Regions from separate parts of the Bradyrhizobium sp. LA2.1 genome, predicted to be linked through region 1. Evidence: riboswitches for the same ligand, from Rfam matches in the RefSeq annotation. Region 1 holds a riboswitch; the other holds the start of a gene.
What was found. A riboswitch is a leader RNA that binds a small molecule or an ion and turns the genes downstream of it on or off. The one in region 1 is predicted to bind glycine.
Positions count from the first base shown of each region.

Region 1 (11,882 bases):
GCCTCGGCCAGGGCCGCGAGAACTCGAAAGCGTTTTTGAAAGCCAACCCCGACATCACCGCCAAGATCGAGACCTCGATCCGCCAGAACTCCGGCCTGATCGCCGAGCAGATTCTCGCCGGTGCACCGGAGCGTGACGCCGACGGCGAGGAGCCGGCGGACGAGTAAGGCCTAACGCGAAGAACTTTCGCGAGGAGCGGGCGCTGAGGACGTTGAGTTGCCGACGTCGTCAGTGCCCGTTTCGTTTTGTGGGGCGCGTCGGCAATGAAGCGTGTGATCCTGACCAGTTCGTCCGGCGTTGGTCTTGCCCATGCGGATCGCGCCGACATGGTCGTCCCGTTCATCTTTCGCTTCGTTTCGGGGCCACTGCCTACCTCGCATCACCTCGAGCAATACCTGACGGGAGGCTATGTCAGAGGCGATCCGGAGGTGCGTTGGTCCGATCTTGTTGGCCGGTTGCCTCAGACCGGTCTCGCGCACAAGGAGACAGGCCTGATTTGGTTTTGCGAGACCTATGGCGTCGATCTCATCGAGCTGTGGTTCGACCCTGAGCCCAATAGTCAGTTGCAACTGATCTGGATCCTCGATTATTTGCGGTCCCATCCATCGATCACCGATCGTCTGAGATTGCGACGTGTCAATTTCGATCTGCGCGGAGCGGACGGCACAGAGCTTCGCGATCGTATGGTGCGGGAATTGGAGGTCGCGGACTGCGACTTCGAGATCGCCAACATGGCCTGGGAAGCCTACCGGGCGCCAACGCCGGAGCTCTGTTTCGGATTGCTCGGCAGGGATTTCCCCAGGCTGCCCTTCCTGAAGCCTGCGATGGAACAATTGCTGGCAGAACTGCCATCACCAATCACCGGACTAGGTACGACGGAAGCGCGGCTTCTCGACCTGATTGCGCGGGGGCACAACCGTACCAAGGAGCTGTTTCAACCGGACGGTCCGCTGCAAACGCGCGTGTTCGATCAATGGGAATTGGGCCCGCTGCTCGAAGGGCTTGGGTCCGGCCCAATGCCGGTGATCACGGGTCTCGATCCGAAACTCGCGACGCTGGCCCCGCACGATGCGCGAGGCCGCAACGCGGCCTTTCGCCGAAGCCGGCTATCGCTCACCGAATTTGGGGAAGCGGTCCTTGAAGGCCGGGAGGATTTCCGCCGTCAAAACCCGATCAGACGCTGGTGGGGCGGTACGCTTCTCACCAACGAACGGCTTTGGCGGTGGGACCGAAAGAACCGTTCGCTCCTTGCACCCTAGATACGCGTTCGGGGCCGTAGGGTGGGCAAAGGCGCGCAAGCGCCGTGCCCACCATATTCCAACGCGCACAAAGGTGGTGGGCACGCTTCCGCCTTCGCTCTTCGAGCTACGGCGGACAAGTCGCTTTGCCCAGCCTACGAAGCTACGATCCCTTACTCCGCGGCCTCCGCGTAATCGCTCACCGGCGGGCACGAGCACACCAGGTTGCGGTCGCCGTAGACGTTGTCGACGCGGCCGACCGGGCACCAATATTTGTCGGTGCGCGAGGTGCCCGCGGGGAAGCAGCCCTCGGCGCGGGTGTAGGCGCGCTTCCAGTCGTCATCCGCGATGTCGTGCACGGTGTGCGGGGCGTGGCGCAAAGGCGAAGCCTCGATCTTGAAGCGGCCGGCCTCGACCTCGGCGATCTCCTTCCGGATCGCGATCATGGCGTCGCAGAACCGATCCAGCTCCGCCTTCGATTCCGATTCGGTCGGCTCGATCATCAGCGTGCCCGGCACCGGAAAGCTCATGGTGGGGGCATGGAAGCCGTAATCGATCAGGCGCTTGGCGATGTCGTCCACGGTGACGCCTGAGGTCGTCTTCAGCGGGCGGGGATCGACGATGCACTCATGTGCGACGCGGCCCTTCGCGTTCTTGTAGAGCACCGGGAAGTGCGCATCGAGGCGCGCGGCAATGTAGTTGGCGTTGAGGATCGCGATTTCGGTTGCGCGCTTCAAGCCGTCGCCGCCCATCATCAGAATGTAGATGTAGGAGATGGTGAGGATCGACGCCGAGCCGAACGGCGCGGCCGAGACCGGGCCGACCGGAGCTTCGGCTTGCGTCGCCGGGTGACCGGGCAGGAACGGCGCGAGATGCGCCTTCACGCCGATCGGGCCCATGCCGGGGCCGCCGCCGCCATGCGGGATGCAGAAGGTCTTGTGCAGGTTGAGATGGCTGACGTCGGCGCCGTAATCGCCGGGCCGGGATAGGCCGACCTGCGCATTGAGGTTGGCGCCGTCCAGATAGACCTGGCCGCCATGGCCGTGGACGATGTCGCAGATCTCGCGGATGTGCTCCTCGAACACGCCATGCGTCGAGGGATAGGTGATCATCACCGCGGCGAGATCTTTCGAGTGCTTCTCGGCCTTGGCGCGGAGATCGTTGACGTCGACGTCGCCGTTCTTCTCGCAGGCGACCACCACCACGTCCATGCCGACCATCGCGGCCGAAGCCGGATTGGTGCCGTGGGCGGAGGAGGGGATCAGGCAGATTTTTCGGTGCGCCTCGCCGCGCGCGGCATGATAGCCGCGGATCGCGAGCAGTCCGGCGTATTCGCCCTGCGCGCCCGAATTCGGCTGCAGCGAGATCGCGTCATAGCCGGTGATATCGCACAACCACTTTTCCAGCCGCGCGAACAGCGCGTGGTAACCCTTGGCCTGCTCACGCGGCGCGAACGGATGCAAGGACCCGAACTCCGGCCAGGTCAGCGGCATCATCTCGGTGGTCGCGTTCAGCTTCATCGTGCAGGAGCCGAGCGGGATCATGGCGCGGTCGAGCGCGAGGTCGCGATCGCTGAGCTTGCGCATGTAGCGCAGCATCTCGGTTTCCGAGCGATGCGCGTGGAACACGGGATGGGTGAGGAAGGCGGTGGTGCGCTTGAGCGACTCCGGCAGCGCCTCGCGCGTGGTGGCGTCGATCTCGGCGTAAACAAGCGTGCCGCCGAACGCGCGCCAGACCGCCTCGACGGTCGCCGGGGTCGTGGTCTCATCGAGCGCGACGCGGAGCGCGGTGTCGCCAACGCCGAGGTTGATCTTCTCGGCGGTAGCGCGCGCGACGATCTCGGCGCGCTTGGCACCGGCGTCCACGCTGAGCGTGTCGAAGAAGCTATCCGACTGCGGCGCAAAGCCGAGCTTGCGCAAGCCCGCTGCGAGCACGGCGGCGCGGCGATGCACGTTGCGCGCGATCTGCGCAAGCCCCTCGGGGCCGTGATAGACCGCGTACATCGAGGCGATTACGGCGAGCAGCACCTGCGCGGTGCAGATGTTGGAGGTCGCCTTCTCGCGGCGGATGTGCTGCTCGCGGGTCTGCAGCGCGAGGCGATAGGCCGGCATCCCGCGCGAGTCCACGGAGAGGCCGACGATGCGGCCGGGCAGCGAGCGCTTCAGCGCATCGCGCACCGCCATATAGGCCGCGTGCGGGCCGCCATAACCCATCGGCACGCCAAAACGTTGCGCCGAGCCGATCGCGATGTCGGCGCCAAGCTCGCCGGGCGAGGCGAGCAGCGTCAGGGCCAAGAGATCGGCGGCAACGATCGCGAGCGCGCCCTTGGCCTTCAACGTCGCGATCGCGGGCCTGAGGTCATGCACGGCGCCCGAGGAGCCCGGATATTGCAGCAGCGCACCGAGCACGTCTGATTTGTCGAGATCGGCGAGGGGATCGCCGACGATCAGGGTCCAGCCCAGCGGCTCGGCGCGGGTGCGCATCACAGCCAGCGTCTGCGGATGGACGTCCTTGTCGACGAAGAAGGCCTTGGCTTCGACCCGTGAGTGCCGCTCCGCGAGCGCCATCGCTTCCGCCGCGGCGGTCGCTTCATCCAGCAGCGAGGCGTTGGCGACGTCGAGACCGGTGAGATCGCAGATCATGGTCTGGAAGTTGAGCAGCGCCTCCAGCCGGCCCTGGCTGATCTCGGGCTGATAGGGCGTGTAGGCCGTGTACCAGGCCGGGTTCTCCAAAATGTTGCGCTGGATCACCGCGGGCAAAATCGTGCCGGAATAGCCCTGGCCGATCAGCGAGGTGAAGACCTGGTTCTCTCGCGCGAGCTCGGCCATATGCGCGATCGCCTCGGTCTCGCTCAAGGGCTTGCCGAGATCGAGCGGAGCGGTCTGCCGGATCGAGGCCGGCAGCGTCTCCGCCATCAGGGCGTCCACGCTCTTGGCGCCGACGGCCTCCAGCATTGCGGTGACGTCGCGCGCCGACGGGCCGATGTGGCGGCGAACGAAGGTGGCGGCGGTGTCGCCATTGGATTTGCGGTGCGCGGTCATCATGGGTCCTCGCTTTAGATTTCGCTGTCGCCGTCATGCCCCGTGAAGGCGGGGCATCCAGTAAACGCAGGCGTCACGGCTTGAGCCGAGAAGCCGCGGCGTACTGGATCACCCGCCCGAGTGCGCAGTGCGCACAAGGCGGGTGATGACACCGAATATGAGGTCAGAGTTCGCTTCATCTCACGCCGTGTGGGCCTTGTAGGCGGCTTCATCCATGAGGCCGCCGAGCTCGCTCTTGTCGGCAATTTTGATCTTGAAGAACCACGCCTTGCCTTGCGCGTCCGAGTTCACCAGCGCCGGCTCGGCGGCGAGCGCGTCGTTGGTCTCGAGCACCTCGCCGGTGACAGGCGCGTAGACGTCGGAGGCGGCCTTCACCGATTCCACGACGGCGGCGGCTTCCGCCTTCTTCAGGGCACGGCCGGCTTTGGGCAGCTCGACGAACACGACGTCGCCGAGCTGCGACTGCGCGTAGTCGGTGATGCCGACGGTGGCGACGTCGCCGTCGATGGCCAGCCATTCGTGGTCGGAGGTGTACAGCGTCGTGGTCATTGTCTTGTCCTCAGCGTTTGTAGGTGTTTTTCACGAAAGGCATGGCGGCGACCGTGAGCGGCAGCCGCTGGCCGCGCACCTCGGCGAAGAGTTTTGTATCGAGCGCGCTCGATGCCGTAGGCACGTAGCCCATCGCGACCGGCGCATTCAGGCTCGGGCCGAAGCCGCCCGAGGTGACCTTTCCGATCGGCTCGCCGCCGGCGTCATCCGCAAACAGCAGCGCGCCCTCGCGCACCGGCGCGCGGCCTTCCGTGCGCAGGCCGACCCGGCGGCGGCTCGCGCCGTTATCGAAATGAGCGAGGATCGCATCGGCGCCGGGAAAGCCGCCGGTGCGCGCGCCGCCGCTGCGGCGGCTCTTCTGCACCGACCATTCCAGCGCGGCCTCGACCGGCGTGGTGGCGGTGTCGATGTCGTGGCCGTAGAGGCAGAGCCCGGCTTCCAGCCGCAGGCTGTCGCGGGCCCCTAAGCCGATCGGCATCACATCGGGATTGTCCAGCAGCGTTTTGGCGAGGCGCTCGGCATCGGCCGCGGGGACCGAAATCTCGAACCCGTCCTCGCCGGTGTAGCCGGAGCGCGAGACGAAGCAGTCGAGGCCGGCGACCTTGTGCGGACCGGCGTCCATGAACTTCATGGAGGGCGCCTCTGCACACAATTTCGCCAGCACCGCTTCCGCTTTCGGGCCCTGCAGCGCGATCAGGGCGCGGTCTTGAAGCGAATCGATGATGCAGTCGCCCGAGAGATGCGCGCGCAGATGCGCCTCGTCCGCTTCCTTGCAGGCGGCGTTGACGACCAGGAACAGGTGATCGCCGAAATTGGCGACCATCAGATCGTCGAGAATGCCGCCGTCCGGATTGGTGAACTGGGCATAGCGCTGCCGTCCCGGGGCGATCGCCACGATGTCCTGCGGCACCAGCCGCTCCAGCGCGCGGGCGGCGTCCTCGACCTTGCCCGACTTCGGCCGAAGCGCGAGCTGGCCCATGTGGGAGACGTCGAACAGGCCGGCCTGGCTACGGGTATGGAGGTGCTCTTTCAGGACGCCCGCGGGGTACTGTACGGGCATGTCATAGCCCGCGAACGGCACCATCTTGCCGCCGAGGGAGACATGAAGCCCGTGAAGGGGCGTACGTTTGAGGGAATCTTGGTCGTCGCGCGCAAGCATTACGGGGCCCTCGGCGGTTCCCCGGGGACGATTCCCCGGTAGCAACCAGTCGAAGCCCCATCTGTCGCTGTGCCTGAGAGTATTATCCCGTCGGCGGACGCTGTCCGGGCTATACCCGTCGGCGCCTCTTTCCAGATGTCGTCAAAGCCACGCGGTCCTTTTGCCTGAGAGTTTCCGGGGCGGTTGCTCCTTCGGCGCCGGCACCAAAGCCGGTCTCTCCCGACGTGGCCGTACGATACAGATGGGTACAGACCACAGCCCGGCCAAGCCTGTCAACGCGCACTTGGCGGCTTTCAACGGGATTGCAAACGGGATTGCGCGCCTGCGGCAACTCACTGATCTCCTTGCACAGTTTCTGGACAGCGCAGCTGGCCTTGTCTAAAAGCGCTTTGACCCGCAGATATCAGCCCAAATGCCCGGTTTGGATGGCGTATCGCGGGTCCAAGCACACCCGATTGGATGAACATGAGCGGCGTCAACGAGATCAGGTCGACCTTTCTGAACTTCTTCGCCGAGAACGGCCACGAGATCGTGTCCTCCTCGCCATTGGTGCCGCGCAACGATCCGACGTTGATGTTCACCAATGCCGGCATGGTGCAGTTCAAGAACGTCTTCACCGGCGTCGAGAAGCGGCCCTATCAGCGCGCCACCACGTCGCAGAAATGCGTGCGCGCCGGCGGCAAGCACAACGACCTCGACAATGTCGGCTACACCGCGCGCCATCTCACCTTCTTCGAGATGCTCGGCAATTTCTCGTTCGGCGACTATTTCAAGGAGCGCGCGATCGAGCTGGCCTGGACCCTGATCACGCGGGAGTTCGGGCTCAAGAAAGACAAGCTGCTCGTCACCGTCTACCACACCGACGACGAGGCGGCGGGGCTGTGGAAGAAGATCGCGGGTTTCTCCGACGACCGCATCATCCGCATCCCGACCTCGGACAATTTCTGGGCGATGGGCGACACCGGGCCGTGCGGCCCGTGCTCGGAGATCTTCATCGACCGCGGCGACCACATCTGGGGCGGACCTCCGGGCTCGCCGGAAGAGGACGGCGATCGCTTCCTCGAATTCTGGAATCTCGTGTTCATGCAATACGAGCAGGTGACGAAGGAGGAGCGCGTGGATCTGCCGCGTCCCTCGATCGACACCGGCATGGGGCTGGAGCGCATGGCCTGCATCATGCAGGGCGTCGACAGCGTGTTCGAGACCGACCTGTTCCGCCATCTGATCGACGCGACCGCGTCCGCGCTCGGCAGCGGGCCGAACGAGCAGACCGTCGCCTCGTTCCGCGTCATCGCCGACCATCTGCGCTCCTCGGCCTTCCTCGTCGCCGACGGCGTGCTGCCCTCGAACGAGGGCCGCGGCTATGTGCTGCGCCGGATCATGCGCCGCGCGATGCGCCATGCGCAGCTGCTGGGTGCGAAAGAGCCGCTGATGCACCGCCTGGTCTGGGCGCTGGTCCGCGAGATGGGCCAGGCCTATCCCGACCTGATGCGCGCGGAAAACCTGATCGAGGAAACGCTGCGGCTGGAAGAGACCCGCTTCCGCAAGACGCTGGTGCGCGGCCTTGCCATCCTCGACGAGAAGAGCGCGTCCCTGAAGAAAGGCGACATGTTCGACGGCGACGTCGCCTTCACGCTGTACGACACCTACGGCTTCCCGCTGGATCTGACGCAGGACGCGCTGAAGTCGCGCGGCATCGGCGTGGATCAAGCTTCGTTCACCGACGCGATGGAGCGCCAGAAGGCCAAGGCGCGCGAGTCCTGGAAGGGTTCGGGCGAGGCGGCTTCCGAAGCGATCTGGTTTCCGCTGCGCGAGAAGCTCGGGGCCACCGAATTCCTGGGCTATGAGACCGAGAGCGCCGAAGGCGTGGTCTCCGCGCTGGTGAAGGACGGACAGGAAACCGCGAGCCTCAAGGCCGGCGAGACCGGCGCGATCGTGCTCAACCAGACGCCGTTCTACGCGGAGTCCGGCGGCCAGGTCGGCGACACCGGCGTGCTCAGCGGCGAAGGCGGCATCAAGTTCCGCGTCACCGACACGCAGAAGAAGCTCGGCGATCTCTTCGTCCACGTCGGCACCGTGGAGAGCGGCGAGCTGAAGCTCGGCACCGCGCTGCAACTCGAGGTCGATCACGGCAGGCGCTCCTCGATCCGCGCGCACCATTCGGCGACGCATCTCATCCACGAGGCGCTGCGCCAGGTGCTCGGCGACCACATCGCCCAGCGCGGCTCGATGGTCGCGCCCGACCGCCTGCGCTTCGACTTCGTGCACCCGAAGCCGATCACGGCGGAAGAGCTTGCCCGCGTCGAGGACATCGCCAACGACGTGGTGCTGGAGAACGACGAGGTCACCACCCGCGTCATGGGCGTGGACGAGGCCCGCGAGGCCGGCGCGCGCGCGCTGTTCGGCGAAAAGTATGGCGACGAGGTCCGCGTCGTCTCGATGGGCCGGACCGCGCGGGAGCGCGGCACCAACGCGCTCGGCTGGTCCGTCGAGCTCTGCGGCGGCACCCATGTGAAGCGCACCGGCGACATCGGCCTGATCACGCTGACCGGCGAGAGCGCGGTCGCCTCCGGCGTGCGCCGCATCGAGGCGCTGACCGGCAACTACGCGCGCAGGCACGCCAACGAGACCATGGCGCTGGCGAAGACCGCGGCCAACGAGCTGCGCACCTCGATCGACGACGTCCCGGCGCGCATCACAGCCCTGATGGAGGAGCGCAAGAAGCTCGAGCGCGAGCTCTCTGACGCCCGCAAGAAGCTCGCGATGGGAGGCGGTACATCCGTCGGGAACGGCGCAGCCGCAGGCGTGCGTGAGGTCGGCGACGTCAAGCTGATGGCGCGCGCGGTCGAGGGCATCGAGATGAAGGATCTCAAGAGCCTTGCGGACGACGGCAAGAAGCAGATCGGCTCCGGCGTGGTCGCCATCGTCGGCGTCACCGAGGACGGCAAGGCCGGGATCGTGGTCGGCGTCACCGCCGATCTCACCGCGCGCTTCAATGCCGTGAACCTGGTGCGCGTCGCCTCCGAGGCGCTCGGCGGCAAGGGCGGCGGCGGCCGGCCCGACATGGCGCAGGCTGGCGGTCCCGATGGCGCCAAGGCGCCCGAGGCGCTCGCGGCGATCGAAAAAGCGATGGCAGGCGCGTAAACGGCCATGCGCCTCGTTCCGCGAGGACGTGGCTCGGCCGATCCCAACCTAAGGGATCGCCTGTACGAATTGCTGGAGCACGATCCGCTCGCCTACTCGATCGGGTCGCGCTTCATCCAGGTGATCATCAGCGTCATCGTGCTCGACGTGGTCGCGATGATCCTCGCCTCGGTGCCGGAGCTCGACGCGCGGTTCGACACGCTGTTCAGCGCGGTCGCCGTCCTCGCCGTCATCGTGTTCGCGCTCGAATATCTGGCGCGGCTGTGGACCGTGGCGGGGCACACCCAGCGCAACGGCTCCGCGCTGTCCGACCGGCTCTCTTATGCCTTCTCCGCGCTCGGCATCATCGACCTCATGGCGTTCCTGCCGGCCGCGATCGTGCTGGCCACCGGCCGGCACGCGACGCTGGCTGGGCTCGGCGTGCTGCCGTTCTTCAAGCTGATCCGTTATTCGCCGGCGATGCGCTCGCTGCTCGCGGCCATCCATGCCGAGCGGCGTGCGCTGATCGGCTGCATCGTCATCCTGATCGGTGTGGTACTGACCTTCGCCTCGCTGCTCTACGCCATCGAGCGTGATGTGCAGCCCAGCAAGCTCGGCACCATTCCGGACGCGATGTGGTGGGCAATCGTGACGCTCGGCACCGTCGGCTATGGCGACGTCGTGCCGGTGACGCCGCTCGGAAAATTCATCTCGGTGTTCGCGATCATCTCAGGCTTCGCCATGATCGCGCTGCCGGTCGCGATCATCTCGACCGCCTTCGCCGAGGAGGTGAGGCGGCGCGATTTCGTGGTGACTTGGGGCATGCTGGCGCGGGTGCCACTGTTCTCGCATCTTTCGGCCGCGGAGATCGCCGACATCATGCGGCTGCTCCGCGCCCGCACCATCGAGCAGGGCGAGATATTGGTGCGCCGTGGCGATACCGCCTCGTCGATGTATTTCATCACTGCCGGCGAGGTCGAGATCACGCTGCCGAGCCAGCAGGTGCGCCTCACCGACGGCACCTTCTTCGGCGAGATCGCGCTGCTACATAAGACCAAGCGCAGCGGCACGGTTACGGCGACGCGCAAGACGCGGCTGCTCGTGCTCGACGCCCAGGATTTTCACGCGCTGATCGAGCGCATGCCGACGCTCGCCGCCCACGTCCACCAGACCGCGAAGGCACGGCTCGAGGAGACCGGCGATCTTGCGGCGGCAGAATTGGCGCAGGCGGAGCGCGACGACACCGCCCCCTAAGCGGTCAGCCCTTCTTCAGGAAAATGTAGTCGGCCGAGTAGGGCGCGCTTTTGAAATCGCCGGCCTTGTCGCAAGAACCCTCGAGCTTGCCGCCGTGGGTGTTGATGCGCTGGACGGTGGTGACCGGCGTCAGGATGCCGCTGCCGCGGCGGGAGGCGACTTCCAGCTTGAGCCAGGGGATATCGGCGGCGGTTGCGCCCGGCGCGTTGCCAATGGCCTTGCCGACCACGGCGCTGCTGTCGGCCAGCTCCCAGTTCGGACCGGCGTAGTGACGGCCGACGGTCTTGCCCTCGGACAGCAACGTCGCGACCGGTTCGCGGAAGGCCCAGGCGAGCTTGCCGTCGGCGGCGGCCTTGCACTCATAGACTTGCGCGCCCTCGGCGTGGACGCTGAGCACGGCGGTCTCGCCGAGGGCCAGGATCGCTGCTGGCAGAGTGTAAAGCTTGAGTTGTCCGCGTGGCGCCTCGGTCGATTCGGGCTCCGCAGCTCCGGCCGGTCCGATCAGGGCCGCTAGCAGCAGGGTGGAGGCAGCAAGCTTGATGAACATGATGGTCTCCGCAAAAGCTCTCAAAAAGAAACGGGCCGCGCTTTGGCGCGGCCCGTGATGATGTCTGGCCCAGTCGGGCGAAATTGCGGACGATGGCTTACGCCAACGCTTTCGTGAGATTCTCCGCGACCTTGTCCAGGAAGCCGGTGGTCGAGAGCCAGCGCTGGTCGGCACCGACCAGCAGTGCGAGGTCCTTGGTCATGTAGCCTTCCTCGACGGTGTCGACGCAGACCTTCTCCAGGGTGCTCGCGAACTTGGCGAGCTCGGCATTGTTGTCGAGCTTGGCGCGATGCGACAGGCCGCGGGTCCAGGCGAAGATCGACGCGATCGAGTTGGTCGAGGTCTCCTTGCCCTTCTGGTGCTCGCGGTAGTGGCGGGTCACCGTGCCGTGGGCGGCTTCGGCTTCCACGGTCTTGCCGTCGGGGGTGAGCAGCACCGAGGTCATCAGGCCGAGCGAGCCGTAGCCCTGCGCGACCGTGTCGGACTGCACGTCGCCGTCGTAGTTCTTACAGGCCCAGACATAGCCGCCGGACCATTTCAGCGCCGAGGCCACCATGTCGTCGATCAGGCGGTGCTCGTAGGTCAGGCCCTTGGCCTCGAATTCCTTTTTGAACTCGCGGTCGTAGATGTCCTGGAAGATGTCCTTGAAGCGGCCGTCATAGACCTTGAGGATGGTGTTCTTGGTCGAGAGGTAGACCGGGTAGTTGCGCAGCAGCCCGTAGTTCAACGAGGCGCGGGCGAAGTCGATGATGGAATCGTCGAGATTGTACATCTGCATCGCGACGCCGGCGCCCGGGGTCTTGAACACTTCCTTCTCGATGACGGTGCCGTCCTCGCCGACGAACTTCATCGTCAGCGTGCCCTTGCCGGGGAACTTGATGTCGGTGGCGCGGTACTGGTCGCCATAGGCGTGGCGGCCGATGATGATCGGCTTGGTCCAGCCGGGAACGAGGCGCGGCACGTTCTTGCAG
Region 1 is NZ_JBEPQI010000004.1:323,135-335,016, reverse strand. Features, by position in the region: gene recA (recombinase RecA) at 1-167, shown strand, start outside; gene ABIB95_RS09550 (hypothetical protein) at 264-1,259, shown strand; gene gcvP (aminomethyl-transferring glycine dehydrogenase) at 1,412-4,279, opposite strand; gene gcvH (glycine cleavage system protein GcvH) at 4,460-4,828, opposite strand; gene gcvT (glycine cleavage system aminomethyltransferase GcvT) at 4,839-5,987, opposite strand; glycine riboswitch at 6,131-6,219, opposite strand; gene alaS (alanine--tRNA ligase) at 6,453-9,131, shown strand; gene ABIB95_RS09525 (cyclic nucleotide-gated ion channel) at 9,138-10,364, shown strand; gene ABIB95_RS09520 (DUF3455 domain-containing protein) at 10,369-10,911, opposite strand; gene ABIB95_RS09515 (NADP-dependent isocitrate dehydrogenase) at 11,009-11,882, opposite strand, start outside.

Region 2 (11,882 bases), 150 kb from region 1:
ACCAGCCCTTCTTGCCCTGGCCGCCGATCGACAGATTGGCGATCGGGTTGGACACGTCGGCGCTGACCCAGTTGGTGAAGAACATGTTCCAGCCGCCCTCCTTCGGAGGCTTCTGGCTGGCGCGCCGGCTGACCACCGTCTGCCAGTCGGTCGCCTGCGCGTCGACCTTGAAGCCGGCCTCGCGGAGCAACTGCACCGCGACCGTCGGCTGCGCCTTCAGCGTCACGACGTCGCCGGGCACCATGACCACGACGGGCGTGCCGTCATAGCCGGACTCGGCGAGCGCCTTCTTGGCTTCCGCCATGCCGTTGCCCTTGACCAGCGATTCCGAGCCGACGTCGGTCGCGAACGGCGTATCGCAGATGAAGAACGCACCGCAGATCTTGTAGTATTTGGGATTGCCGACGAGCGCGTCGAGCACGTCCTTCTGGTTCATCGCCAGAAGTGCGGCACGGCGGATCTTCGGATTGTCGAAGGGCGGATAGAGGAAGTTCATGCGCCCAAGGGTCTGATAGCCGAACTTGTTCAGCGTCTCGGTCTTGAGGTCGGCATTGCCTTCAAGCACGGGCAGCAGATCCCACGGCGGCACTTCCATGAAGTCGATGTCGCCCGATTGCAGCGCGTTCACTGCGGTCTGCGCATCCGGCATGGTGATCCATTCGACGCGATCAACCTTGACCAACTTGCCTCCGGCAGTCCAGCTCGACGCCTCCTTGCGCGGCACGTAGTCGGTGTTCTTGACGTACACCGCCTTCACGCCGGGCTGGAATTCACCCTGCACGAACTTGAACGGACCCGAGCCGATCTGCTCGGGGATCTGCTTGTCCGGCGGCGTTTCGGCGAGACGCTTCGGCATCATGAAGGCGACGCGCGAGGACGGCTTGCCGATCGATTCGAGCACGAGGCCGTAGGGCTCCTTCAGCTTCAGCGTGATGGTCTTGGGGTCGGTCGCCTCGATGCTCGCAGTAAACTGCATCATCTGCTGGCCCATGCCGTCGACCGCGGCCCAGCGCTTCAGCGAAGCGGCGCAGTCTTCCGCCGTCACCGGCGTACCGTCGTGCCACTTCAGGCCGTCGCGCAGCGTGAAGGTGTAGGTGAGCTTGTCGTCGGAGATCTTCCAGTCCGCCATCTGCGGCTGGATCTTGAAGTTCGAGTCCGTCGCGATCAGCGTGTCGTAGACCATGTAGCCATGGTCACGCGTGATGTAGGCGGTGGTGAAAATCGGATCGATGATGCGCAGATCCGAATGCATCACCGCGGTGATGGTCTTGCTGGCGGCGGCAAGTACCGGCGAGGCCATCGCCGTCGAAAGCGCAACGACCGATAGCGCAAGTGTGGAGGCGAACGCGCGACGCCCCCGGCGCATCAAGCTCAACATAAAAGTTTCTCCTGACGTGAAACTGTTCAAAGGCAGGTTATTGGTTGAGCATTCGGTTCGTTCTTTAGGCGAACTAACCTCATGCGATGCCTTTGTCTTTCGAGACTTGCAGACAGTGTTGAGCGCGTCAATCCGGTTTCGCTGCAGCCCCAAGCGGCGCGCCCACGGGCTCCACAAAGATCGGTTTGGCTCTACAACGCTTTCCGCCAGTCCCGTCCGCGCCAATGCAATGCGCGTTCCATCTTTCGAAGCTTGAGAGACATTAAGATGAATCCAGCCAATCTTCCCTTCGATTCCGAGGCGATGCTCCAGGGCCTGCGCACCTGGGTGGAATGCGAGAGCCCGACCTGGGACGCGGGTGCCGTCAACCGCATGCTCGATATCGCAGCGCGGGATATGGCGATCATGGGTGCGACGATCGAACGCATCGGCGGCCGACAGGGCTTTGGCGGCGTGATCCGCGCGCGCTTCCCGCATCCGAAACAGGGCGAGCCGGGCATCCTGATCGCCGGCCACATGGATACCGTCCACCCGGTCGGCACCATCGAGAAGCTGAAATGGCGGCGCGACGGCAACAAGTGCTACGGCCCCGGCATCTACGACATGAAGGGTGGCAACTATCTCTCGCTGGAAGCGATCCGGCAGCTGGCACGTGCGTCCTTCACCACGCCGCTGCCGATCACCGTGCTGTTTACGCCCGACGAGGAAGTCGGCACGCCCTCGACGCGCGACATCATCGAGGCGGAAGCCGCGCGCAACAAATATGTGCTGGTGCCCGAACCGGGCCGCGCCGACAACGGTGTCACCACCGGACGTTACGCCATCGCGCGGTTCAATCTGGAAGCGACGGGCCGGCCGAGCCATGCCGGCGCGACATTGTCGGCCGGACGCTCGGCGATCCGCGAGATGGCGCGGCAGATCCTCGCCATCGACGCGATGACGACGGAGGATTGCACCTTCTCGGTCGGCGTCGTGCACGGCGGACAATGGGTCAATTGCGTTGCCACGACCGCCACCGGCGAGGCGCTGTCCATGGCCAAGCGCCAGGCCGATCTCGACCGCGGCGTCGAGCGGATGCTGGCGCTGTCGGGCACGACCAATGATGTCACGTTCAAGGTGACGCGCGGCGTCACGCGCCCCGTATGGGAGCCCGATGCCGGCACCATGGCGCTGTATGAAAAGGCGCGCGGCATCGCCAAGTCGCTCGGCACTGAGCTGCCGCATGCGAGCTCTGGCGGCGGCTCCGACGGCAACTTTACCGGCGCGATGGGCATCCCGACGCTCGACGGCCTCGGCGTGCGCGGCGGCAACGGCCACACGCTCGAGGAGTTCATCGAGGTCGAGAGCCTAGTTGAACGCGGGCGCCTGATGGCCGGCTTGCTGGCGACGCTCGACTGACGACGCAGCCTTCGCACTGCACAATGCGTTGGCAGTCGCGGTTTAAATTTAGCCTTGTCTAAAAATGAGGCGCATCGTACTGCTCGATTGTCCACGCGACGATGCGGGAGAGATCGCAACGAGAGTTCAGGCTTTCGTTGCGGCGCCGACGGAGCAACCGCCCCGGAAACTCTCAGGCAAAAGGACCGTATCGTCAGGACGATCTGGAGAGAGGCGGCACGGCCAATGTGGTCGTGACGTCCACCGAAGGGGATAGTCCGGAGCTGACCTCGCCGAGGTCCGCGCCGGATCAAGCTCTCAGGTAACCGTGACAGATGGGGCGCCGCCAACGGCCTTTGGCCGGCGGTTAGCCGACTCTAACTCACGGGAGCCCCGAACCTGCCATGACCCATATCGCCATCATCGGCGCCGGCATCACCGGCGTAACGACCGCCTATGCCCTGCTTGAACGCGGATACAAGGTGACGGTGCTCGACAAGCACCGCTACGCCGCGATGGAGACCTCCTTCGCCAATGGCGGACAGCTCTCCGCCAGCAATGCCGAAGTCTGGAACAGCACCGCCACGATCCTGAAAGGCCTGCGCTGGATGTTCCGGCGCGATGCGCCGCTGCTGATGAACCCGCGGCCGAACTGGCACAAATATTCGTGGATGAGCGAGTTCGTCGCCAACATCGGCAACTACCGCGCCAACACGGTTCAGACCACGCGGCTCGCGATCGAAGCCCGCAAGCATCTGTTCGAGATCGCGGAGCGCGAAGGCATCGACTTCGATCTCGAACGCCGCGGCATCCTGCACATCTATCACGACAAGAAGGGTTTTGAATCCGGCCTGCAGGTCAATGCGCTGCTGAAGGAAGGCGGGCTCGATCGCCGCCCGGTGACGCCGGAGGAGATCCGCGCCATCGAGCCGACGCTGCGCAAGGACTATTTTGGCGGCTTCTACACGCCGTCGGATGCCACCGGCGATATCCACAAGTTCACGCGCGGGCTTGCGGAAGCCTGCAAGCGGCGCGGCGCGACCTTTATCCACGAAGCCAACATCGATTCCATTGCCCAGGCAGGTGGCGGCTTTGTCATCGGCTGGGCTGATCTTTCGGCCAGTGATGCTGTCGCATCCGCGCGCGGCATGCTGAAGGCTGATGGCGTCGTGGTCTGCGCCGGTGTGGCCAGCCGCCACTTCGCCGCCCTGCTCGACGAGCGCGTCAACGTCTATCCGGTAAAGGGCTACTCGATCACCGTGCAGCTCGACACTGCCGCAAGCCGCAATGCGACGCCGACCGTGAGCTTGCTCGACGAAGCCGCCAAGATCGTCACCAGCCGGCTCGGCGCCGATCGTTTCCGCGTCGCAGGTACCGCCGAATTCAACGACTTCAACCGCGACATCCGCGCCGACCGCGTGCAGCCGCTGGTCGACTGGGTGCGCAGCAACTTCCCCGGCGTCGAAACGTCCAAGGTCGTGCCCTGGGCCGGGCTGCGGCCGATGATGCCTAACATGATGCCCGTGGTGCGCGCAGGACGGATGCCGGGCGTGTTCTTCAACACCGGCCACGGCCATCTCGGCTGGACCTTGTCGGCGGCGACCGCACAGATGATTGCCGGGACCATCGACGGCTGGCGCGGGCTCAACGCACCGCCGACCGCACCCTCACTCAGGGTTGAGCGCGAGTTCCGCCATGCATCCTGAGTGGCCGATATCGGAGGCTCGGCGGCCTCTTGCGACCGCCCTGCCCTTGGCACACAATTTGCCCCGAAAGGTCGGCTTCTCCGGCCGGCTTTCCAGCCCGAGTGACAGGCGTGCATGATAGACAGAACCGATTCCACGGGGGCCTCTCGGCCCCACAAGTTCCGCAGCCGGAGATAGGTGCATGCTAGGTTATCTCATTCGCCGCGTTCTGGCCGCGGTGCCCGTGATGGGCGTCGTCGCGCTGTTCGTCTTCCTGCTGCTGCGGCTGACGCCGGGCGATCCCGCCGCCATTCTCGCCGGCGATAACGCGACGCCGGAACGGCTGGAACGCATCCGCGACTCGCTCGGCCTCAACGAGCCGCTGATCGTGCAATTCATCACCTGGGTGAACAAGCTGCTGCACGGCGATCTCGGGACGTCGCTGATCTCCAACCTGCCAGTCATGAAGATGATCAGCCAGCGCGTCGAGCCGTCGATCTCGATCGCGCTGTCGACAATCATTCTCGCCGTCATCGTCGCCGTGCCCCTGGGCGTCATCGCGGCATGGAAGCACGGCACCTGGATCGACCGTTTCGTGATGGGCCTCTCCGTGCTCGGCTTCTCCGTGCCGGTGTTCGTGGTCGGCTATCTCCTGATCGAGGTCTTCGCGATCGACCTGCGCTGGGTGCCGGTGCAGGGCTTCCGCAGCATCTTCAACGGCTTTGGACCGTTCTTCGAACGCATCATCCTGCCGACCTGCGCGCTCTCCTTCATCTACATCGCGCTGATCGCGCGCATGACGCGTGCGGCGATGCTCGACGTGCTCGGTGAGGACTACGTCCGCACCGCCCGCGCCAAGGGCATCAACGAGGTCGCCGTGATGATGCGCCATGCGCTGCGCAATGCCGCGGTGCCCGTCATCACCGTGATCGGCACCGGCTTTGCGCTGCTGATCTCCGGCGTCGTCGTCACCGAGAGCGTGTTCAACATCCCCGGCATCGGCCGCCTCACGGTGGACGCGGTGCTGGCGCGCGACTACCCAGTCATCCAGGCGATGATCCTGCTGACGTCGCTGATCTATGTCGTCGTCAATCTCCTGATCGACGTCGCCTACACGCTGCTCGATCCCCGGATCCGGTACTAGGGCTAAGGATAACAACAAAAATGTCCGTCGATAGCCTTCCCCAGTCGTCCATTCCGATCACGTCGCCGCTGCGGCCACGTTTCGGATTCCTCACCTCGACGCCGATCATCGCGGCGGCCACGATCCTGCTCGCGTTGATCGTGCTGATCTCGATCCTGGCGCCGCTGATCGCGCCGCACGATCCGGTCCAGCTTGCGCCCTCGCAGCGGCTGAAGCCGGCCTCCGCGCAGTTCCTGCTCGGCACCGACGCCTATGGCCGTGACCTCTTGTCGCGCGTCATCTATGGCGGCCGCATCTCGCTCCTGATCGGCATCGGCTCGGCGATCCTGTCGATCGTCATCGGTCTTGCGATCGGCCTCGTCTCCGGCTTCTTCAAGCTGGTCGATGCCGTCCTGATGCGCGTCATGGACGGCCTCATGGCGATGCCGAGCATCCTGCTCGCGATCGCCGTGGTGTCGCTGTCCGGCGCCAGCATCTGGACCGTGCTGGTCGCGATCACCATCCCCGAAATACCGCGCGTGGCACGCCTGGTGCGCTCGGTCGTTCTGTCCGCGCGCGAGGAGCCTTACGTCGAGGCTGCGATCTCGGTCGGCTCCAGCCTGCCGAAGATCATGTGGCGCCATCTGATGCCGAACACGATCGCACCGCTAATCGTCCAGGGCACCTATGTCTGCGCCTCCGCGATCCTGACCGAGGCCATCCTCTCCTTCCTCGGCGCCGGCATCTCGCCGGAGACGCCGACCTGGGGCAACATCATGGCCGAGGGCCGTCAGTATTTTCAGCTCAAGCCGACGCTGATCTTCTGGCCGGGCCTGCTGCTTTCGATCGCCATCCTCAGCATCAATCTGATCGGCGACGCCGCCCGCGACGCCCTCGATCCCCGCATGAAGCAGCGGGAGGGCAAGTGATGACGGATCAAGTGATGACCAACCCAGTTCTCGACATCAACAACCTCGTCGTCTCCATCGGCAAGAAGCCGAAGGGCGCAAACATCATCGACGGGATCTCGATCCAGGTGCATAAGGGCGAGACACTGTGTCTCGTCGGCGAAAGCGGCTCGGGCAAGTCGGTGACCTCGCTCACCACGATGGGCCTGCTGCCGAAGGGCACGCTGGTTCCGACCGGCGGCAGCGTCAAGCTGGTCGGCGAAGAGATTCTCACCGCGACCGATCGCCGCCTGCGCCAGCTCCGCGCGACGCAGATGGCGATGATCTTCCAGGAGCCGATGACCGCGCTCAATCCGGTGGTGCCGGTCGGCCGTCAGATCGACGAGGTCCTGCGCGCCCACACCGATCTCGACGCCAAGGCGCGGAAGAAGCGCATTCTCGACATGATGGAGCAGGTCCGCCTGCCCCAGGTCGAGCGTATCTTCGCCTCCTATCCGCATCGCCTGTCCGGCGGCCAGCGCCAGCGCATCATGATCGCGATGGCGCTGGTGCTGGAGCCGAAGCTGCTGATCGCCGACGAGCCGACCACCGCGCTCGACGTCACCACGCAGAAGCAGATCCTGACGCTGATCCGCGACCTCCAGCGCGATCACGGCACCGCCGTCCTGTTCATCACCCACGACATGGGCGTGGTCGCCGAGATCGCCGACCGCGTCGCCGTGATGCGACAGGGCCGGCTGGTCGAGACCGGTCCGCTCGAGACCGTGCTGCGCAACCCGACCATGGAGTACACACGCAACCTGCTCTCAGCGGTGCCGAGCCTGGTGCCGCGCGCGGCGCGGCCCGAGACCAAGGAGCCGGTGGTGCTGGAGGCCAACGAGCTCGGCAAGGTCTATAAGGAGCGCGCCTTCTTCGGCAAAGGCCGCGAGGTCGTCGCCGCCGACAAGGTCACGCTGACGCTGCGCAAGGGCCGCACGCTCGGCATCGTCGGCGAGAGCGGCTCGGGCAAGTCGACGGTCGCGCGGTGCATCGTGCGCCTGATCGATCCGACCTCCGGCGGCGTGCGCCTTGCCGGCCGCGAGATCGCCGACATCTCGCGCCGCCTGCTCCAGCCGCACCGGCAGAAGATCCAGATCGTGTTCCAGGATCCCTATCGTTCGCTCAACCCGCGCATTACCGTCGGCGAGAGCATCGCGGAAGGCCCGATCAATTACGGCACCTCGCATGCCGATGCGATGAAGCGGGCGCGCGAACTGCTCGAGCTCGTCGGCCTGCCCGCGGACGCAGTGACGCGCTATCCGCACCAGTTCTCCGGCGGCCAGCGCCAGCGCATCGCCATTGCGCGTGCGCTCGCGCTCGACCCCGACGTGCTGGTCGCGGACGAAGCGGTCTCGGCGCTCGACGTCTCGGTGCAGGCGCAGGTGCTGGAACTGCTCGACGAGATCCAGAACCGGCTCGGCATCGCCATCCTGTTCATTACCCACGATCTGCGCGTCGCAGCCCAGATCTGCGACGAGGTCGTGGTGATGCAGCACGGCCGTGTCGTCGAACAGGGCCTGGCCGCCGAGGTGCTGACGCATCCGAAGGAAGCCTACACCAGGGCGCTGCTGGAGGCCGCACCGGGCCGCGGCTGGGATTTTGCGAACTTCCGACCGGTGTCGGAAGGCGTCGCGGCGACGGCTTAGGTTTGTCCACTCGTCATTGCGAGCGGAGCGAAACAATCCAGAGTCCCTCTGCGGAGACGGTCTGGATTGCTTCGCTTCGCTCGCAACGACGGGTAGCGACCATCATCATTCGAAAATGACTTAAAGCCATGCGCGGCGGCATGGGCTCCTCGCTTGCCCCCGCCTCGAAGCCAAGGCTAACGTCGCGCACTTTCAAACGCTGGACCAGAATTAATGACACGTATCGCCGTAGGCGGCTTCCTGCACGAGACCAACACGTTCGCCCCGACGAAGGCGACTTTCGCGGACTTCCAGCATGGCGGCGGCTGGCCGGCCATGACGGAAGGCGCCGACGTATTGAAGGTGATGCGCCGCATCAATGTCGGCCTCGCCGGCTTCGTCGACAGCGCCGAAGCGAATGGCTGGAACCTCATTCCGACGATCGCCTGCGGCGCAAGTCCGTCGGCGCATGTCACCAGGGACGCCTTCGAGCGTATCGTGAAGGTGATGGTCGACGGTATCGCCGCCGCCGGTCCGCTCGATGCGGTCTATCTCGATCTGCATGGCGCGATGGTGACCGAGCATCTCGACGACGGCGAAGGCGAGATTTTGGCGCGCGTGCGCCGCGTCATCGGCAAGGACGTTCCGCTCGTTGCCAGCCTCGACCTGCACGCCAACGTCACGCCCGCGATGATGGAACACGCGGACGCGCTGATCGCCTACCGCACCTATCCGCATGTCGACATGGCCGAGACCGGCCGCGCCTCCGCAAGGCACCTCGCCCTGCTGCTGCAGACCAGGCAGCGCTTTGCAAAGTCATTTCGCCAATTGCCGTTCTTGATCGCGATCAGCTGGCAATGCACCAATGACTTTCCCACCAAGGGCATCTACGAAAAACTTGCCGCGCTGGAGAGCGACGCCGTTCCGACGCTGTCCTTCGCGCCCGGCTTCCCCGCAGCCGACTTCCGCGACTGCGGCCCGAGCGTGTTCGCCTATGGCAAGACGCAAGCCGATGCCGACCGTGCGGCCGATGCGATCGTCAAACTGATCGAAAGCCACGAGGACGATTTCGACGGCAAGATCTGGTCGCCCGACGACGGCGTGCGCCATGCGATGGAACTCGCCAAGGGCGCGAGCAAGCCGATCATCATCGCCGATACCCAGGATAATCCGGGCGCCGGCGGTGATTCCGACACCACCGGCATGCTGCGCGCACTGGTGCGCAACAAGGCGAGCGCCGCGACCGGCGCGATCTACGACCCGATCTCGGCCAAGGCCGCGCATGAGGCCGGCGTCGGCGCCACCGTGACGCTGTCGCTCGGCGGCAAATCCGGCATTCCCGGTGACGAGCCCTATCGCGAGACCTTCACCGTCGAAAAGCTCTCCGACGGACGCTTCGTCGCGCCCGGCCCCTATTACGGTGGCCGCGAGATGGAGATGGGTCCCTCCGCGTGCCTGCGCATCGGTGACGTCCGCGTCGTCGTCTCCTCGCACAAGGCACAGCTCGCCGATCAGGCGATGTACCGCTATGTCGGCATCGAGCCGACCGCGCAGAAGATTCTGGTCAACAAGAGCTCGGTGCACTTCCGCGCCGATTTCGAGCCGATCGCGGAAAAGCTGATGATCTGCGCCGCGCCCGGCGCGATGCCGGCCGACACAGCCACCCTGCCCTGGACGCGCCTGCGGCCGGGCATCCGCATCAAGCCGAACGGCCCCGTTTTCACTCCCCCATCACGCTAACCGGACAGGACACATGCCCACGATCGAGCGCATCGACGGCTTTGCCGACGAACTCACTGCTATCAGGCGCGACCTCCACGCCCATCCCGAGATCGGCTTCGAGGAAGTGCGCACCTCCGGCATCGTCGCCGACAAGCTGAAGAGCTGGGGCATCGAGGTGCACCGCGGTCTCGGCGGCACCGGCGTGATCGGCGTGATCAAGGGCAAGGGTTCGGGCAGCAAGCGCATCGGCCTGCGCGCCGACATGGACGCACTGCCGATGGAAGAGAACACCAATCTGAAATGGAGTTCGAAAATCCCCGGCCGCTTCCACGGCTGCGGCCATGACGGCCACACCACCATGTTGCTCGGCACCGCGCGCTACCTCGCCGAGACCAAAAATTTCGACGGCACCGTGCACCTGATCTTCCAGCCGGCCGAGGAAGGCCTTGGTGGCGCTCGCGCGATGATCAAGGACGGCCTGTTCGAGAAATTTCCCTGCGACGAGCTCTACGGCCTGCACAACGCGCCCGACCTCAACCTCGGCGAGATCGCGATCCTGCCCGGCCCCGCGATGGCCAGCGCCGACTTCTTCGACCTGCGCATCACCGGCTACGGCGCGCATGGCGCGATGCCAGAGCGCTCCAAGGACGCGGTGATCATCGCGACCACGCTGGCGCAGGCGATCCAGACCATCGTCAGCCGCAACGTCGAGCCGCTGCAGGCCGCCGTCATCTCGATCACGCAGATTCACGCCGGTTCCGCCTACAACGTCATCCCCGGCGAGGCCCATCTCTGTGGCACCATCCGCACCTTCTCGGATGAAGTCCGCGCCCTGATCGCCGAACGCATCCGTACGATCTGCGCCGGCATCGCGAGCGCCTATCAGTGCGTGATCGAAGCCGACATCCGCGACACCTTCGGCGTGCTGGTCAACCAGGTCGAGCAGTCCAAGGTGGTCGAGGAGGTCGCGCGCACCGTCGTCAACCCCGCCAACGTGATCACCCGCGCCCAGCCGAAGATGGGCAGCGAGGATTTCGCCGACATGCTGCAAACCATCCCCGGCGCCTATTTCTGGATCGGCCACGACGGCTCGGTGCCCGTGCACAATCCAGGCTTCGTGCTCGACGACAAGATCCTGCCGATCGGCGCCAGCATGTTCGCTCGGATCATCGAAACGCGCATGCCGGTAGGTTAGCAATGCACAAGAAGAGCGTCGAAGAGGCGGTCACCTCGCTGCACGATCTCTCCGCGGTCGATCTGATCGCGGGCTATCGGGCCAAGCAATTCTCGCCGAGCGAGGTGCTGGAGGACGTGCTTGCGCACGTCGCTGCGTGGGAACCGCATCTCAAGGCGCTCTACGCGTTCGATCCCGACAGCGCGCGCGAGGCCGCGAAGGCCTCGACCGCGCGCTGGAGCGGGGGCGAACCTTCCGGCGCGCTCGACGGCGTGCCTGTGACGGTGAAGGACAACATCGCGACCAAGGGCGTGCCCGTCCCGCTCGGCGCTGCGAGCGTGAAGCTCGTGCCGGCCGAGAAGGACGCCCCGCCCGCTGCGCGACTGCGCGAGGCCGGTGCGATCATCTTCGCGAAGACCACCATGCCCGATTACGGCATGCTGTCCTCGGGACTCTCCAGCTTCCATGCGCTGGCGCGCAATCCCTGGGACCTCTCCAAGAATCCCGGCGGCTCCAGCGCGGGCGCAGGCGCCGCGGCTGCGGCCGGCTATGGCCCCTTGCATCTCGGCACCGATATCGGCGGCTCGGTCCGCCTGCCTGCGGGCTGGTGCGGTCTCGTCGGCCTGAAACCGAGTTTTGGCCGCGTGCCGATCGACCCGACCTATGTCGGCCGTGTCGCCGGTCCCATGACCCGCACGGTCGACGATTGCGCGCTGATGATGAGCGTGATTGCAAAGCCCGACCGGCGCGACGGCATGAGCCTCCCCGCCGAGCCTCTCAACTGGAAGGGACTGGAGAAATCCCCGCGCAAACTGCGCATCGGCCTGATGCTCGATGCCGGCGTCGGCCTG
Region 2 is NZ_JBEPQI010000004.1:170,130-182,011, forward strand. Features, by position in the region: gene ABIB95_RS08725 (ABC transporter substrate-binding protein) at 1-1,378, opposite strand, end outside; gene ABIB95_RS08730 (M20/M25/M40 family metallo-hydrolase) at 1,646-2,776, shown strand; glycine riboswitch at 2,871-2,974, shown strand; glycine riboswitch at 2,978-3,092, shown strand; gene ABIB95_RS08735 (D-amino acid dehydrogenase) at 3,160-4,461, shown strand; gene ABIB95_RS08740 (ABC transporter permease) at 4,643-5,584, shown strand; gene ABIB95_RS08745 (ABC transporter permease) at 5,605-6,492, shown strand; gene ABIB95_RS08750 (ABC transporter ATP-binding protein) at 6,507-8,156, shown strand; gene ABIB95_RS08755 (M81 family metallopeptidase) at 8,370-9,875, shown strand; gene ABIB95_RS08760 (M20 aminoacylase family protein) at 9,889-11,052, shown strand; gene ABIB95_RS08765 (amidase) at 11,055-11,882, shown strand, end outside.
Region 2: it holds a riboswitch for glycine, as region 1 does, so the genes downstream of both, ABIB95_RS08735 (D-amino acid dehydrogenase) here and gcvT (glycine cleavage system aminomethyltransferase GcvT) in region 1, are expected to answer to the same signal.